2 regions of the Anoxybacillus sp. EFIL genome follow, and region 2 is predicted to be linked to the other one. Evidence: predicted binding sites of a transcription regulator. Region 2 holds the regulator's gene; the other holds the start of a gene.
What was found. Region 2 encodes NrdR, which represses ribonucleotide reductase genes. Its sites were predicted from a motif close to AACACNATATATNGTGTT; they were not measured.

Region 1 (9,541 bases), 350 kb from region 2:
TTTTAGGAGCTGGGGTGTATGATCATTACATCCCGACGATTGTTGACCATGTCATTTCACGTTCCGAATTTTATACAGCGTATACGCCATATCAGCCAGAAATTTCCCAAGGGGAATTGCAAGCAATTTTCGAGTTTCAAACGATGATTTGTGAGCTAACGGGCATGGATGTTGCCAACTCGTCGATGTATGATGGCGGGACAGCGCTAGCGGAAGCAGCGTTGTTAAGCGCAGCGCATACGAAAAAGAAAAAAATATTATTATCAAACGCAGTGCATCCGGAATATCGTGATGTCGTGAAAACGTACGCAAAAGGACCGGGGCTTGAAGTGGTAGACATACCGTATAAAAATGGTGTAACGGATCTTGACGCTCTTCAAGCAGAAATGAATGAAGATGTCGCATGCGTCATTGTGCAATATCCAAACTTTTTCGGACAAATCGAACCGCTAAAAGAAATTGAACCAATCGCTCATGCGCATAAAGGGATGTTTGTTGTCGCAAGCAATCCGCTTGCGTTAGGTGTATTAACACCACCAGGTCAGTTCGGTGCAGACATCGTCGTTGGCGATGCGCAACCGTTTGGCATTCCAGCCCAATTCGGTGGTCCACATTGCGGTTATTTTGCGGTGAAATCGGCGCTCATGCGCAAAATTCCAGGGCGTCTCGTCGGACAAACGACGGATGAAGAAGGGCGACGCGGCTTTGTTTTGACGTTGCAAGCGCGTGAACAACATATTCGCCGCGACAAAGCGACGTCAAATATTTGCTCGAACCAAGCGTTAAATGCGCTCGCCGCATCGGTGGCGATGACCGCGCTCGGCAAAAAAGGTGTAAAAGAAATGGCGACGATGAATATTCAAAAAGCGCATTATGCAAAAGAAGCGTTCGTCAATCATGGATTTGATGTCGTATTTACAGGACCGTTTTTCAACGAGTTTGTTGTTCGACTGAACAAGCCCGTAGCGGAAGTAAATAAAAAGCTGTTGGAAAAAGGGATCATCGGCGGCTACGATCTCGGGCGCGATTATCCAGAACTGCAAAACTGCATGTTAATTGCGGTCACAGAATTGCGCACGAAAGAAGAAATCGACACGCTTGTGAAAGAATTGGGGGATTGTCATGCATAAAGATCAACCGCTTATTTTTGAATTAAGCAAGCCAGGACGAATCGGATATAGCTTACCAGCACTAGACGTACCAGCAGTCGATATTGCACAAGTCGTTCCAACCGATTACATTCGGCAAGAAGCACCGGAGCTTCCTGAAGTGTCAGAGCTTGACATTATGCGTCATTATACAGCGCTATCAAAGCGTAACCACGGGGTTGATTCCGGCTTTTATCCGCTTGGATCTTGTACGATGAAATACAATCCGAAAATAAATGAAAACGTTGCTCGCTTCGCTGGATTTGCCCACATTCATCCGCTTCAGCCGGGAGAAACGGTGCAAGGGGCGCTTGAATTAATGTATGACTTACAAGAGCATTTAAAAGAAATTACCGGCATGGATGCGGTGACGTTGCAGCCGGCTGCTGGTGCGCATGGAGAATGGACAGGACTGATGATGATTCGCGCCTACCATGAAGCAAACGGCGACTACAATCGCACAAAAGTCATTGTCCCTGATACGGCGCACGGAACAAATCCTGCGTCGGCAACAGTTGCCGGGTTTGAAACGGTGACGGTGAAATCGACGGAAGAAGGGCTTGTCGATTTAGACGATTTACGCCGCGTCGTCGGTTCAGATACAGCCGCGCTTATGCTCACAAACCCAAATACGCTCGGTCTTTTTGAAGAAAATATTTTAGAAATGGCAGAAATCGTGCATGCCGCAGGTGGAAAGCTGTATTACGACGGGGCAAACTTAAATGCGGTGTTAAGCAAAGCACGCCCTGGCGATATGGGCTTTGACGTCGTGCACTTAAACCTTCATAAAACGTTTACTGGTCCGCATGGCGGCGGTGGCCCTGGGTCTGGTCCAGTTGGTGTGAAGGCGGATCTTATTCCATTTTTACCGAAACCGACGGTGGAAAAGGGAGAAGATGGATACTATTTCGACTATGACAGACCAAAAGCGATCGGCCGCGTGAAGCCGTTTTATGGCAACTTCGGCATTAACGTTCGCGCCTATACGTATATTCGTTCGATGGGGCCAGACGGCTTAAAAGCAGTGACAGAGTATGCGGTATTAAACGCTAACTACATGATGCGTCGCTTAGCGGAATATTACGACTTGCCATACAACCGTCATTGCAAGCACGAGTTTGTCCTATCAGGAAAGCGGCAAAAGAAATTGGGTGTGCGCACGCTTGATATTGCAAAGCGCTTGCTTGACTTCGGCTACCATCCGCCGACGATTTACTTCCCATTGATTGTCGAAGAGTGCATGATGATCGAACCGACGGAAACGGAGTCAAAAGAAACGCTCGATGCGTTCATTGATGCGATGATCCAAATTGCGAAAGAAGCGGAAGAAACGCCGGAAATCGTCCAAGAAGCACCGCATACAACGGTCGTCAAACGATTGGATGAAACGACGGCGGCCCGCAAACCGATTTTGCGTTATCGGAAATAAAAAAAGGTGCCAGGCGTTTTGGCTTGGCACCTTATTTTTTCTTCACCTTTCCTGTCCACATTTTAAATCCACCTTTTAAGTGGTAAAGGTCGCGATATCCTTTTCGGTAAAGCATTTGTGCCGCACGGCCGCTGCGAAGTCCGCTTTGGCAATATAAATAAATCGGCTGGTCTTTACGCAATTCTTTCATGCGTAAACGCAGTTGTGAAAGTGGAATGTTACGTGCTCCTAAAATGTGACCGGCAGCGTATTCATCTGGTTCGCGAACGTCGATGAGTTGCGCTTTTCGATAACCTGCGCGGAACTCTTCTTCCGTAAGCGTTTTAACGACTCGCTTTTGGTAAAAGTATGTAATTACCGCGTACACAATGATTGCTCCGAGAATAATAAGAACTGTCGTCATGCTTACCCTCCTTTTTCATCGTTGCCACGTCTATTATATAAATGTTTCGTCCAAGAAGCAAAGCATTTTCCATTGACTTATTATGTTTGCTACACTATAAAATGATAGAGGAAAGGGTGGAGTAGATGGAAAAAGAAGTATGGCGATTTATCGACTCAGGCAATTGTTCCCCAGCGTTTAATATGGCGCTTGATGAAGCGTTGTTAGAATGGCATAGTGAAGGACACTTTCCACCGACCATTCGGTTTTACGGTTGGAACCCACCGACGCTTTCGATCGGCTATTTTCAAAAAGTCGAAAAAGAGATCGATATGGATGCAGTAAAAAAATACGGACTTGGCTTTGTGAGACGCCCAACAGGCGGACGTGGTGTGCTTCATGATAAAGAGTTAACGTATAGCGTTATCGTATCAGAAGCGCATCCAGCTATGCCGCAGACGGTGACGGAAGCGTATCGCGTCATTTCACAAGGCATTTTGGAAGGATTTCGTTTCCTTGGGCTTGATGCGTATTTTGCCGTTCCAAAAACAGAAGAAGAAAAAGCGGATTTAAAAAACCCACGCTCAGCTGTTTGTTTTGACGCACCGTCTTGGTATGAGCTCGTTGTCGAAGGAAGAAAAGTGGCAGGAAGCGCCCAAACTCGACAAAAAGGGGTCATTTTACAACATGGCTCGATTTTATTAGACTTAGATGAAGAGATGCTTTTTAGCTTGTTTAAGTATCCGAACGAACGAGTGAAAGAGCGGTTGCGACAAAATTTTAAAAACAAAGCGGTCGCAATCAATGAGCTAACCGATCGAAAAGTGACGATCGATGAGGCGAAAGAAGCATTTTTCAAAGGATTTGAAAAAGGTTTAAACATTCAGTTGGAACGATATGAATTAACCGATGATGAGCGGCTGTACGTTCAGCAACTAGCGAGAAATAAATATGAAACAGATGAATGGAATTTTAAAAGGTAAATTTTCCTCTTGACAAATAAAAAACACTTGACTTAATTATCAATATGTAGTATGGGTTTTGTAAAAAAACATACTACATATTGATTTTTTAATTGATTATTGTTGTCGATATATGGTAGTTTAATGTAGTAAGATTATGTTGGAAGAGGAGAGGTAAACATGACGGTTGCGTTTTCTGAAAAAATGACGGTGAATGTGGACAAGTTGAATGAAGACATTCGCCTATTTCCACAAGTGCACCCGATTACTCCTGAGATGCACATTACATATAAGGGTGTGTCGCGCTTAGTGATGCTTGATCGCTATTCGTTTAAAGATACGGAAAAGTTGACGCTAAGCGTCGGGGATTTTGTCGTTTTAACAGTGAAGGAAGATCCGAAGTTTCCGGCGCGTGGGCTTGGGTTTATTGTCGAGTTGGATTGGGAGAGTAAAAAAGCACACGTGCTTGTGGAAGAAGAATATCGCCATGTGCTAGAAGGGGACGAGGCGAAAACAGGCATTGTCGTTCGTTCTCTTGATGTTATTGAAAAACCATTAGAAATTTATTATGAGCAAATTGCAAAGCGGAACGCAACCGGGCTAGCCGCTGTTGAGCAAACGGAAGAAAAACGGCAAGAGTGGTTCGAAAAGTTTTATGAACAGCTTGTCAGTCTAAATTTCGTTCCAGCAGGGCGCGTATTATATGGAGCAGGTTCTGGAACAGAAGTGACGTACTTCAACTGCTACGTCATGCCATTTGTGAAAGACTCGCGTGAAGGTATTTCTGAACATCGCAAACAAGTGATGGAAATTATGAGCCGCGGTGGCGGTGTCGGAACGAACGGTTCTACCCTTCGTCCACGCAATACACTCGCGCGAGGAGTAAATGGAAAATCGTCCGGTTCAGTGTCATGGCTTGACGACATTGCAAAACTGACCCATCTTGTCGAACAAGGTGGAAGTCGCAGGGGCGCTCAAATGATTATGTTAGCCGATTGGCACCCGGACATTATTGAATTCATTATTTCAAAAATGCAAAATCCACGCATTTTGCGCTATTTGCTTGAAAATACAGAAGATGAAGGCATTCAAAAAGCAGCGAAAGAAAAACTAAAGTTTACACCGCTTACTGAACAAGAGCGCGCGATGTATCAAGGAATTGTTAACTACAAAAACATCCCAGGATACGGCGGCTTTTCAGAAAAAATTATTAAAGACGCGGAAGAAAAGTTGCGGACAGGCGGAACGTATAGCGTGCACAATCCGGACTTTTTAACAGGGGCGAACATTTCCGTTTGCTTAACGAAAGAGTTTATGCAGGCAGTAGAAAACGATGAAGAATACGAATTGCGCTTCCCAGATGTTGAAACGTACTCGGAAGAAGAAATGCGCATCTACAACGAAAAATGGCATGAAGTCGGCGATGTGCGTGAATGGGAGAAAATGGGCTATCGCGTTCGCGTCTACCGGAAAATTCGCGCGCGCGAGCTATGGAAGCTCATTAACATTTGCGCAACGTATTCCGCCGAACCAGGCATTTTCTTTATCGACAACGCCAACGACATGACGAACGCAAGAGCGTACGGACAAAAAGTTGTCGCAACAAATCCGTGTGGTGAGCAGCCCCTCGCACCTTATTCTGTGTGCAATTTAGCTGCAATTAATTTGGCGAATATGGTCGATAAAGAAAAGAAAGTTGTGGATTATGAAAAATTAAAGCGGACGGTTGAAGTCGGTGTCCGCATGCAAGATAACGTTATTGACGCAACCCCGTACTTCCTTGAGGAAAATAAAAAACAAGCGCTTGGGGAGCGCCGCGTCGGTCTTGGCGTCATGGGACTAGCGGATTTGCTTATTTATTGCGAAAAAGAGTACGGTTCGGAAGAAGGAAATCAGTTAGTTGACGAGCTGTTTAAAACAATTGCGACAACGGCGTATCGTGCGTCGATTGAGCTTGCGAAAGAAAAAGGAAGCTTTCCGTTTTTAGTTGGTGAAACAGAAGAAGAAACGATGAAATTGCGTGAAGCGTTTATTCACACCGGTTATATGAAAAAAATGCCGGACGATATTCGCCAAGATATTTTAAAATACGGCATTCGCAACTCGCATTTATTAACGGTTGCTCCGACTGGATCCACAGGGACCATGATCGGCGTGTCCACAGGACTTGAACCATATTTTTCCTTTTCTTATTATCGAAGCGGCCGTCTAGGTAAGTTTATTGAAGTGAAGGCGGATATCGTTCAAGAATATTTAGATAAACATCCAGAAGCAGATCCGAACAACTTGCCGCATTGGTTTGTAACCGCGATGGATTTATCGCCAGAAGCGCATGCGGATGTACAATGCATTATTCAACGTTGGGTCGATTCAAGCCTCTCGAAAACGGTGAATGCACCGCGCGGCTATACGGTCGAGCAAGTGCAAAAAGTGTACGAGCGTTTATGGCGAGGTGGTGCAAAAGGTGGAACAGTCTATGTTGACGGTAGCCGTGATGCGCAAGTATTAACATTAAAAGCAGAAGAACATGCGGTCGAAGAGCAGCTAGAGCTTCTGCCAGAAGAACCGAAAAAGCGAGCTGTTGCGCTTGTTGAAACGATCCCAGATTTACGCGCAACGGACGTCACAATCGGTTCGGAAGTCGGAAACATTTGTCCAGTATGCCGTGAAGGAACGGTCGAAGAAATCGGTGGCTGCAACACGTGCACAAGTTGCGGTGCCCAATTAAAATGTGGCTTATAACGTAAAAAGGGACGGGAAAACCCGTTCCTTATTTTATTACAAAAATTGTATTTCATCACCTCATGCGAATAAACCATACTAACATTGAGGTGATTGTATGAAGCCATTTATTCCTCAGCTTGTTTATTTTGAGCCCGAAGCGCTGAATTATCCGCTCGGTAAAGAGCTATATGAAAAATTTACGAATATGCATATCGACATTCGCGAAACGACATCGCATAACCAAGTGCGCGGCATTCCGGGAGATAACGAGCTTCAGCAATATCGCAACGCAAAATCAACGCTTGTTGTCGGTGTTCGGCGCACATTAAAATTCGATACGTCTAAACCGTCCGCCGAATATGCGATTCCTCTTGCGACGGGGTGCATGGGGCATTGTCATTATTGTTATTTACAGACGACGCTTGGAAGCAAGCCTTACATTCGTGTGTACGTCAATCTGGATGATATTTTCGCTCAAGCGAAAGCATATATTGATGAACGCGCTCCAGAAATTACGCGCTTTGAAGCAGCTTGTACGTCCGATATTGTCGGCATCGACCATTTGACACATGCTTTAAAAAAAGCGATTGAATTTATTGGAGCGACGGAATATGGTCGGCTCCGTTTTGTTACAAAATATGAACATGTCGATCATTTGCTTGATGCAAAACATCATGGAAAAACACGCTTTCGTTTTAGCGTCAATTCACGGTATGTTATTCAAAACTTTGAACCGGGGACGTCTTCGTTTGACGCACGGCTAGAGGCGGCGCGAAAAGTGGCGCATGCTGGCTATCCGCTCGGATTTATCGTCGCTCCGATTTATATGCATGACGGTTGGGAAGAAGGATATTTTGAGCTGTTTGAACGACTGAATACAAATTTGCAAGGCATCGACTTAACGGATTTAACGTTCGAATTAATCCAACATCGCTTCACTAAACCGGCGAAAACAGTTATTCAAAAACGATATCCGAAAACGAAGCTCGATCTTGACGAAACGAAACGAAAATATAAATGGGGACGATACGGCATCGGGAAATATGTGTATCAGGATGAAGAGGCGAATCGGTTAAATGACACGATTCGCTCGTATATTGCACAATTTTTTCCCGAAGCGACAATTGAATATTTTACGTAAATAGTTGTCATGCTTGGTAAACATGTTATAATCATAATGATTGCGGATGTTTGTTTAGGAGGGGAACGTATGCCAACACCAAGCATGGAAGATTATATTGAACAAATTTATATATTGATCGAAGAAAAAGGATACGCTCGCGTGTCAGATATTGCTGAAGCGTTATCTGTTCATCCCTCCTCTGTGACAAAAATGGTTCAAAAGCTTGATAAAGACGAATATTTAGTATATGAAAAGTATCGCGGGCTTGTGCTTACTCCAAAAGGAAAAAAAATCGGTAAACGACTCGTGTATCGTCATGAGTTGCTTGAACAATTTATGCGTCTCATTGGCGTCGATGAAGAAAACATTTATCGCGATGTTGAGGGAATCGAACATCATTTGAGCTGGAACGCGATTGACCGCATCGGTGACTTAGTACAATACTTTGAGGAAGATCGGTCACGTCTTGAAGCGCTTCGCAACATTCAAAAGCAAAACGAGCAAGAACAGGCATAAACGCTTGTTCTTTTTTGTTTTTTTATGCTCAATCTCTCCCATTTTTCATACATATATGGCGAGGGAGGGAAGGGCATGGAGATTGACGGTGTGTTTTCTGGTGGAGGAGTCAAAGGTTTTGCGTTAATTGGAGCATATGAGGCGATCGAAGAAAAAGGTTTTCGTTTTAAACGGCTTGCTGGTACGAGCGCAGGGGCGCTTATTGCTTCGTTTATTGCGGCGGGATTTACAAGCAAGGAAATTGTGGACATGATCGAAGAAATGAATTTAATGGACTTTCTCGATGAGAGACATACAATCATCCCGTATGCATGGTTAAAATGGCTCGTCCTTTATTGGAAAATGGGGTTATATAAAGGAGAAAAGCTCGAACGATGGATCGCAGAGCAGTTAAGTAAAAAAGGTGTGTACACGTTTGCTGATTTGCCGCATGAACGATTGCGCGTCGTCGCTTCCGATTTAACGAATGGGACGATGCTTATTTTGCCAGATGATTTGCCGAAATACGGCATTGATCCTCTCCGCTTTTCCGTCGCAAAAGCAGTAAGAATGAGCGTCGGCATTCCTTATTTTTTTGAGCCTGTACAGTTAAAGACAGATGAAGGAAAGCATATTGTCGTTGATGGCGGCTTACTAAGCAATTTTCCGATTTTTTTATTTGATGAAGAGCGAAAAAAGCGGCCTGTTCTAGGCATCAAACTAAGTGCAAGACAAGCGCAAAAAGCAAAAAAGAAAATTAATAATGCCATTGATTTGTATGAAGCGTTGTTTCAAACGATGCGCGAGGCGCACGATGAACGATACATTTCGCGCCGCCATGAAAAAAATATCATTTTTCTGCCTGTCAAACATGTCGTTGCCACCGATTTCTCAGTAACGGATGAAGAAAAAAAGAAGCTCATTTCGTTTGGGAAAGAGCGCACCAAACAATTTTTGAAAACGTGGACGTATTAAAAGAAAAAATCGGGTTAAAAAGAAGCCCGATTTTTTTTCTTTCCTTTTTTTCCTTCAATGACTGTTAAATGAGTAGCGTGCTTTTTCTTTAAAGCGGTTGGGCGCGGTTGTTTTTTCGACGTCGGCTTCGTTTTCTGGTGGTGGAGCTTTTTCGATTGTTTTACCGCTTTTTGATACGAACGACTAAAGCTTTGTCTTTGTATCCATTTATATATGCCATAAAAGACAGCTGCGACCAATCCGATGAGAAACACTTGTTTTAACAACTGCATCGGATCGTTCCATAGACGATAAGAAAACCCA
Region 2 (9,541 bases):
TGAAGAAGCACGGGCTCGCATGAAAGCACAAATGCCGCTTGAAGAGAAAAGAAAGAAAGCCGATGCAGTGATCGATAATAACGGAACGATAGAAGAAACGAAACGACAATTACATGCATGTTTAGTACGTTGGGGTGTTCTTGGAAAATAGGACGCCCTTTTTTTATTTTTTTATAGCATAAACAAACTAAAAGTGTTATACTATTTTTGTAGATAACGAACAAATAGTATAACATATATATTGAAAGGAGCTATATAATGAAAGCGAGAGTAGCGATTAACGGATTCGGACGCATTGGACGGATGGTGTTCCGAAAAGCGATAATTGAACAAGATTTTGATATTGTAGCGATTAATGCGAGCTATCCGCCTGAAACGTTAGCTCATTTAATAAAATATGATTCAAACCATGGCAAATTTGAAGGGGAAGTCATTCCGGTTGAAGATGGACTTATTGTGAATGGGAAAAAAGTACAGTTGCTCAATTCCCGCGATCCACGCCTACTGCCATGGGGAGAGCTTCAAATCGATATTGTCATTGAGGCGACAGGAAAGTTTAATGCAAAAGAGAAAGCAATGATGCACATCGAAGCAGGGGCGAAACGCGTCATTTTAACAGCGCCAGGAAAAGATGAAGATGTAACAATTGTCATCGGTGTAAATGAACATATGCTTTCTCCAGAACATATCATTATTTCAAATGCTTCATGCACAACAAATTGTTTAGCTCCGGTTGTAAAAGTGCTTGATGAAGCATTCGGCATTGAAAATGGGTTGATGACAACTGTGCATGCATATACAAACGATCAAAAAAATATTGATAATCCGCATAAAGATTTACGCCGTGCCCGTTCGTGTGCACAATCGATCATTCCAACAACGACAGGTGCAGCGAAAGCGTTGGCGCTCGTATTGCCACATTTAAAAGGAAAAATGCACGGCATGGCATTGCGCGTTCCAACGCCAAATGTTTCGCTTGTTGATGTCGTTGTCGATGTAAAAAAAGATGTAACGGTCGATGAAGTAAACGAAGCATTTATGCAAGCAGCACGTGGATCGTTAAAAGGCATTTTAGACGTGACGATGGAACCGCTCGTATCGATTGATTTTAATACGAATCCGCACTCTGCTATTGTCGATGGATTATCAACGATGGTAATCGAAAATCGGAAAGTAAAAGTATTAGCATGGTATGATAATGAATGGGGTTATTCGTGCCGGGTTGTTGATTTAACAAAGCTTGTTGCAAAACAGTTGTCAAAAAACGAAGCGGTTGCGATGTCATAACGCTGGCATTCCAGCGTTATTTTTTATGCCTAATTTCATAAAAAACAAAAAACAATATTGAAAAAAAGATATAAACGAAGTATACTATTTTTCGTGAACTTCTTGAACGCATGGTAATGTGACTACTTAAAGGGTTAGGACCTCTTTGGACTAACTTTCCCCCGTGGTAGTTATACATTCCAGAAAGCAAAAGAAATTCATCGTTTATTTTTTTCAAAATTTATTAAAGGGGGATACGATCATGGATACAATGGGTCGTCACGTTATCTCAGAACTTTGGGGATGCGATTTTGATAAGTTGAATGACATCGAGTTTATTGAAAAAACATTTGTTGATGCAGCGTTAAAGTCAGGTGCGGAAATTCGTGAAGTTGCATTTCATAAATTTGCACCACAAGGCGTTAGCGGCGTTGTGATCATTTCTGAATCACATTTAACGATTCACAGTTTTCCTGAACACGGATATGCGAGTATTGATGTGTACACATGTGGACATTTAGATCCAACGATTGCTGCTGACTATATTGCAGAAGCGTTAGGTGCGCAAACACGTGAAACAATTGAATTACCTCGTGGCATGGGTCCAATTGAAATTAAACAAGCAAAAGCTTTATAATAAAATGTAAGAGAAAAAGAGGTGTAGATTCTGCACCTCTTTTTTATCATTTGTGCAAAGCGAGGAGACGAAAGGTGAAATGGAAGTACGTATTAACGAATCATAATGAAACATCTGAACGTCACCCGGATGAACAGTTAAAAAGCCGCTATTATAAAACGACGCAAGCGGCTGCATTAAAAGCGGTAAAAGAAATGTTTGAACAAATGGACGGTTGCGATATTGTAGCGATTTCAGAAGAACGAGGAGAACTGAGCGTATCGCTAACGAAAAGAAAAAAAGCATTTATCGTCGTCACAGTCATTTCTGTTCGACCGTTCGAAACAGCTATTGATTTTTCTGTGACGACAGAAACAAAGTGGTTGCCAATCGACTTTGGATTTAGCCGTCAACTTATTATTCGTTTATATGATCAATTAGCTAAACGATTAACATACATCGGATCGGGAATATATAGTGAGAAGTAGTTGTGCATGCGCCTTTTTTTGTCTACTATAAGGGTAAGATTACTGTCAGGAGTTGATACATATGAAATGCCCATCGTGTCACCATCATGGGACGCGGGTACTTGATTCGCGTCCAGTTGATGAAGGGCGTTCCATTCGCCGTCGGCGCGAATGTGAACGTTGCCATTTTCGTTTTACAACGTTTGAGAAAGTCGAAGAAACACCGTTAATTGTCGTGAAAAAAGAAGGAACGAGAGAAGAATTTAGTCGTGAAAAAATATTGCGCGGGCTGATTAAAGCATGTGAGAAGCGGCCGGTTGCGCTTGAACAATTAGAGGAAGTGACGCGGCATATTGAACGGGAATTGCGCAATAATGGCATGAACGAAGTGAAAAGTGAAACGATCGGAGAAATGGTGATGGAACGGTTATCAAAAATCGATGAAGTGGCTTACGTCCGATTTGCTTCAGTGTATCGTCAGTTTAAAGATTTAAACGTCTTTATCGAAGAATTAAAAGAACTCATTAAAAAAGAACAAGGAGAAAGAGCATAATGCGCTCTTTTTCATATAAAGAAGGTCGATAATATGGAATATAGTTGGAAAGAGTTAATTGCGGTCGACCGATATATCGTACATGCGAACGGAGTGCTAAGCGAGCTAGACCGAAAAGTATTGACACTTTTATATCAACCTTTAATTGGTGCTCAAGCGTATAGCTTATATATGACGTTATGGAGCGAACTTGAGCAGGCGCGTTTATGGAGCGAGGAGACGACACATCATAGTTTAATGGCGATTATGCAATGTAGTTTGCCGACTATTTATGCTGAACGCTTAAAACTTGAAGGTATTGGATTGTTAAATACGTATATGAAACGAACGAATGAAGATGATGAGCGCGTATTTATTTATGAACTTCGCCTTCCACTTACACCTGAACAATTTTTCAATGATGGGGTTTTAAACGTATTTTTGTATGACCGTGTAGGGAGAACAAAATTTCAAAAGCTGAAAAAGTTTTTTTCTGATCATATGATTGATCGCACTTCATTTATGCCCGTGACTCGCTCATTTCACGATGTATTTTCATCTATCCAACCGGAAAAGTTGATTCATAAGTTAAGTGATGAAGCAAAACAAGAGGTTATGCTTCAAGACGGACAGCAGTATATCGGAAAAGAACGAGCGATGTATACAATGCGCGATGATATATTTGATTTCGATGCGTTTTATGCAGGACTGTCCCATCATCTTGTGCCACGGCGCGCCATTACAGAAAAGGTGAAAGATGCAATTAAAAAGCTTGCCTTTTTGTATGGCATTGGTCCTCTTGATATGCAAAAAATTGTGATGGGCGTCATCGATCCGGCTGAACAAATTGATATCGAAGCATTGAGAAAAGCAGCGCAAGAATGGTATCAATTTGAGCGAGGGGAAGCGCTCCCGCGTCTGTATGATCGTGTGCAACCGTTAGCAGAGCGAACGATGGCACATGCCGAACCAAAAAATGAAGAAGAATATTTAATGAAACAACTTGAAACCGTCTCGCCACGACAACTGCTTATGGACTTTTCTGGTGGAGTTGAACCGGCGTTAGCTGATTTACAGTTGATTGAAGACATTATGTTTAAACAAAAATTGCCGCCAGGTGTCATGAACGTGCTCATTTACTACGTCATGCTGCGGACAGATATGAAGTTGCCGAAAAAATATGTTGAAAAAATTGCGAGTTCATGGGCGCGAAAAAAGGTACGTACGGTGAAACAAGCGATGGAATTGGCGAAAAAAGAGGCGCGAGAATATGAAACATTTATGAAAGAAAAAGAACAAAAAGGATCTAAAAAACCGATTCGTACCGAACTGTTGCCAGATTGGCTGCAGACGGACTATTCACAATTTGAGCGAAAACAAGTGAAATCAGAAGAAGAGTTAGAACAAAAACGGCGCGAGTTGGAAGAACGGTTGAAAAAACCGAAAAGTTAGGGGATAAACGATGAAACCAATTCGGGAAACAATTCACCATTTGATGAATCGTCACGATTTTAAAGAACGATATGAGGCGATGAAGCGTGAAATTTTACGTGATCCGCATGTTCAAACATTTTTGCGCGGACATCATGTCACAGATGAGATATTGAATCGTCATCTCGGTAAATTGTATGAGTTTGTGCAACAAAGCAAACATTGTGAACGTTGTCAAAGCTTAGAACAATGCCCGAACTTGCTGAAAGGGTATACTCCTCACTTAATTTGGCAAGGGAAAAACATTGACGTACAGTATGAGCGGTGTGCTCGTAAAGTGCAAGATGATGAACGAAAAAAACAACAGTCGCTAATTCGTAGTTTATTTATTTCACGCGACATGTTACAAGCATCGTTTGATCAGCTAGAGACGGACGATCTCGGACGCATTGAAGCGATTGAACTTGCGAGCACGTTTGCGTCGACATATGAAATTGGAAAACGAATGAAAGGGCTATATTTGTACGGTTCGTTTGGTGTTGGCAAAACATATTTGTTGGCGGCAATGGCAAATGAGTTAGCCCAAAGGCATATCGCCTCGTTTCTCGTATACGTTCCAGAATTTGTTCGCTCATTAAAATCGGCACTTCAAACGGACGCGTTTCAAGATACGATCGAATATGCGAAGCAAGTGCCTGTGCTTATGCTTGATGATTTAGGAGCAGAATTAATGTCAAGTTGGTGGCGCGATGAGGTGCTCGGGCCGATTTTGCAATATCGCATGCTTGAGCATTTGCCGACATGTTTTACATCGAATTTCGATTTAAAACGTCTTACTCACCATCTTGCCCATTCGCAGCGCGGTGAAGAAGAGCAAGTCAAAGCAGCGCGAATCATTGAACGAATTGTCTATTTAGCTACTCCGATCGAAATGAAAGGAAAAAATCGCCGAATCGAAATGTGATAAACAGACGGTGTCCCCCATATATATAAAACAAGCATGTTTCGGAAAAAGGGGGGGCACCGTTGATTTATATCGTATTTCAAAATGGACAAGATGCACAACGACTATTTGCAGAATTAAGTAAAGCGCCACAACCATATGGAAAATTGCTTTACGACGACAAGACGATTACCGTTTTTTTTCATGAATCGAATGTTGCGCATATGCGCGCACTGTTTATTCCGATTTTTACTTCATGTATCATTCGAGCTTTTGAAGCACGTTGGCTTTTATCGATCATTTCACGCACATTTTTTTACGAAAACGAAGAAGAACAACAACAAATTTTACAGCTCGCTTATTCGTTTATTGACGGTGAGAGACATGACTATCGCCTCGGAAAAAAAACGAATATGCCGCGCGAGCAATTAATTGCGCAATCGTTGCATGAATGTTTGCATGAAGGGTTGTTTTCGTTTGAATCGCTTATGACTTTTCGTTTGAAGCCGTATTATGACCGTCTTATGCATTATGTCGAATTAGCCATTGACGAATACAAATTAGAGCAAGAATACCAATCATTTGTTCATATGTTGCGTGAAATCGTTGCATCACGTCCGCCGCAAATGAGCGTTGTTCATCTTTTGTATGAAAACGAAACGTTTCAATTTTTTGATGACCATTTTTTTTACATGTCGCCTCAACAACTGAAGCAGTTGATTGATCGGAGATTGATGGTGAGCCAGCCGATGTACATTGATACATCTGTATTAGCACCGCTTGTATCGCTGGCGCCAGAAAAAATATATATGTATACAGATGCAACAGATATTGGGATGATTCAAACGATTCAAAATGTGTTTCAAGAGCGCATCGAGCTGCGAACACCTCTTGATTTTCCAAAAAAATATGCTTATAATGACATACATAATGAATAAAGCGAAAAGTGATGATGAGGACATGGGTGTATTTTTACGGTTCACAGAGAGGGAAGGCATGGGCTGAAACCTTCCTAACACGAAAAATGCACTTACCACCTCTAAACTTCAGCAGTGAACAATGGGACGATGGCCCGTTTAGTAATTGCTGACGGTTTGCGCCGTTATCGAAATGAAGCCGTTTATACATTCGTTTTGCATTTGTATAGACGGGAAGAAGGGTGGAACCACGAAACCAACTCGTCCCTCGTTTTTGGGACGAGTTTTTTTTATTTTTAAAAAAGGAGTGAGAAGTTTTGGCGGATGTAGTGAAAATTACTTTCCCAGATGGAGCAGTAAAGGAGTTTCCGAAAGGGGTGACAACGGAAGACATTGCGGCGTCAATTAGCCCTGGCTTGAAGAAAAAAGCGATTGCAGGGAAGTTAAATGAGCGCATGATCGATTTGCGCACACCAATTGAAGAAGACGGTACGATTTCGATTATTACACAAGATATGCCAGAAGCACTTGACATTTTGCGTCATAGCACAGCGCATTTAATGGCCCAAGCCATTAAACGATTATATAAAGATGTAAAGCTTGGCGTTGGTCCTGTCATTGAAAATGGTTTTTACTATGATATTGATGTTGATGTACCCATTACAGCGGAAGACTTACCGAAAATTGAACAAGAAATGAAAAAAATCGTGAAAGAAAACTTGGACATCGTTCGTAAAGAAGTAAGTCGTGAAGAAGCGATTCGTCGCTATGAAGAAATTGGCGATCGTTTAAAAATTGAACTCATTCACGACATTCCAGAAGGAGAAGTTGTCTCCATTTACGAGCAAGGAGAATTTTTCGATCTTTGTCGCGGTGTGCACGTGCCGTCAACAGGAAAAATAAAAGAGTTTAAACTGTTAAGTGTGGCGGGTGCGTACTGGCGCGGCGACAGCAAAAACAAAATGTTGCAACGCATTTACGGAACAGCCTTTTTCAAAAAAGAAGATTTAGATGAATATTTACGCCTTTTACAAGAAGCGAAAGAGCGCGATCATCGCAAGCTTGGAAAAGAACTCGACTTATTTATGACATCGCAAAAGGTGGGACAAGGATTGCCGCTTTGGCTTCCAAAAGGGGCGACAATTCGTCGAACAATTGAGCGTTATATCGTCGATAAGGAGTTGTCGCTTGGTTACCAACACGTATATACGCCTGTGCTCGGCAGCGTGGAATTATATAAAACGTCTGGCCATTGGGATCATTATAAAGATGGGATGTTCCCACCGATGGAGATGGATAATGAGCAGCTTGTATTACGTCCGATGAACTGTCCACATCATATGATGGTGTATAAACATAAAATTCATAGCTATCGCGAACTGCCAATTCGCATCGCAGAACTCGGCACGATGCACCGTTATGAAATGTCTGGAGCGCTTACAGGTTTGCAACGTGTGCGCGGCATGACGTTAAATGATGCGCATATTTTCGTTCGCCCAGATCAAATTAAAGACGAGTTTAAGCGTGTCGTTAATTTAATTTTAGACGTATATAAAGACTTCGGTTTAACAGATTATTCATTCCGTCTGTCGTATCGCGATCCGCAAGATAAAGAAAAATATTACGATGACGATGCGATGTGGGAAAAAGCACAAAGCATGTTAAAAGAGGCGATGGACGAGCTCGGACTTGACTATTACGAAGCAGAAGGAGAAGCTGCGTTTTACGGTCCAAAACTAGACGTTCAAGTGCGAACAGCGCTCGGAAAAGATGAAACGTTATCTACCGTTCAACTTGACTTCTTGTTACCGGAACGTTTTGACTTAACATATATCGGTGAAGACGGAAAACCGCATCGCCCGGTTGTCATCCATCGCGGTGTCGTATCAACGATGGAACGTTTCGTTGCCTTTTTAATTGAGGAGTATAAAGGGGCGTTCCCGACATGGTTAGCGCCTGTACAAGTACAAGTTATTCCTGTTTCCCCAGCTGTTCATATAGATTATGCGTATGAAGTAAAACAGGCGTTACAAGCTGCAGGCATTCGTGTTGAAGTCGATGAGCGTGAAGAAAAAATTGGATACAAAATTCGCGAAGCGCAAATGCAAAAAATTCCGTACATGCTCGTTGTTGGGGATAACGAAGTAAACGAACGGGCAGTGAACGTGCGAAAATATGGGGAACAAAAGAGCGAAACGATGCCGCTCGATGCGTTCGTTGACTCCATCGTAAAAGAAGTGCGTAAATAAATAGTTGCATTTTCGCCCCATGTTTGTTATAGTTTTATTTGTTGTGATCAATTGACATCAGTTGACAATGTGTTTTGATATATGGTATATATGTTGAAGTAAAAGTAAATACTTGTTTGAACATAAGCAGAAGCACCCGCTTCTCACCTGATCGACGCCGTATGGCTGTTAGCAGGTTTCATGACAGAAAAATGTTGTGAGCGAGACGTGTGGGTGTATTGTGCCCACACGTTTTTTGTCGTGTGCGTTCTGCTTTAACAAACAAGCTTGAAAAAACCGTGGAGGTGGCTAGTTATTAGCAAAGATTTTATTATTAATGAAAACATTCGGGCACGTGAAGTTCGTTTAGTCGATCCAAATGGAGAGCAACTTGGGATTAAGACGAAGCAAGAAGCGTTAGAAATTGCAGCGCGTTTAAATTTAGATTTAGTGATGGTTGCACCAAATGCGAAACCGCCAGTGTGCCGCATTATGGACTATGGTAAGTTCCGCTTCGAGCAACAAAAGAAAGAAAAAGAAGCGCGCAAAAAGCAAAAAGTGATTAACGTAAAAGAAGTTCGTTTAAGCCCAACGATCGAAGAACATGACTTCAACACGAAATTGCGCAACGCGCGGAAGTTCCTTGAAAAAGGAGATAAAGTGAAAGCGACGATTCGCTTTAAAGGACGTGCGATTACGCATAAGGAAATTGGTCAGCGCGTGCTTGATCGATTTGCTGAGGCGTGCGCGGATATTGGTACGGTTGAGACGGCTCCGAAAATGGACGGCCGCAGCATGTTTTTAGTGCTAGCACCGAAAAACGACAAATAACAAAAGGGAGGAACACCTTATGCCAAAAATGAAAACTCACAAAGGCTCAGCGAAGCGTTTCAAAAAGACAGGAACAGGTCAATTAAAACGTTCACACGCATTCACTAGCCACTTATTCGCAAACAAAACGCAAAAACAAAAGCGTAAACTTCGTAAAGCAACGCTCGTATCAAAAGGCGATTTCAAACGCATTCGTCAATTGTTAGATAACGTAAAATAATTTTAGGAGGGAAATGTTATGCCACGTGTAAAAGGCGGTACAGTCACACGCAGACGTCGTAAAAAAATTCTTAAACTTGCAAAAGGATAT

Region 1: ES017_RS05710 (vitamin B12-dependent ribonucleotide reductase) is a predicted target of NrdR. The motif match lies at 4,012-4,029, and genes of this name have one in related genera.

Annotation. Positions count from the first base shown of each region.
Region 1 covers NZ_SDLH01000002.1:508,150-517,690, forward strand. Annotated here, with positions in the region: gene gcvPA (aminomethyl-transferring glycine dehydrogenase subunit GcvPA) at 1-1,130, shown strand, start outside; gene gcvPB (aminomethyl-transferring glycine dehydrogenase subunit GcvPB) at 1,123-2,577, shown strand; gene ES017_RS05700 (rhodanese-like domain-containing protein) at 2,609-2,980, opposite strand; gene ES017_RS05705 (lipoate--protein ligase family protein) at 3,106-3,942, shown strand; gene ES017_RS05710 (vitamin B12-dependent ribonucleotide reductase) at 4,102-6,663, shown strand; gene splB (spore photoproduct lyase) at 6,761-7,786, shown strand; gene mntR (transcriptional regulator MntR) at 7,856-8,284, shown strand; gene ES017_RS05725 (patatin-like phospholipase family protein) at 8,360-9,238, shown strand; gene ES017_RS05730 (SA1362 family protein) at 9,253-9,541, opposite strand, start outside.
Region 2 covers NZ_SDLH01000002.1:156,202-165,742, forward strand. Annotated here, with positions in the region: gene coaE (dephospho-CoA kinase) at 1-151, shown strand, start outside; gene ES017_RS03880 (glyceraldehyde-3-phosphate dehydrogenase) at 259-1,287, shown strand; gene speD (adenosylmethionine decarboxylase) at 1,529-1,903, shown strand; gene ES017_RS03890 (cytosolic protein) at 1,978-2,370, shown strand; gene nrdR (transcriptional regulator NrdR) at 2,432-2,902, shown strand; gene ES017_RS03900 (replication initiation and membrane attachment family protein) at 2,936-4,333, shown strand; gene dnaI (primosomal protein DnaI) at 4,344-5,276, shown strand; gene ytxC (putative sporulation protein YtxC) at 5,339-6,193, shown strand; gene thrS (threonine--tRNA ligase) at 6,490-8,421, shown strand; ribosomal protein L20 leader region at 8,540-8,663, shown strand; gene infC (translation initiation factor IF-3) at 8,689-9,231, shown strand; gene rpmI (50S ribosomal protein L35) at 9,251-9,451, shown strand; gene rplT (50S ribosomal protein L20) at 9,470-9,541, shown strand, end outside.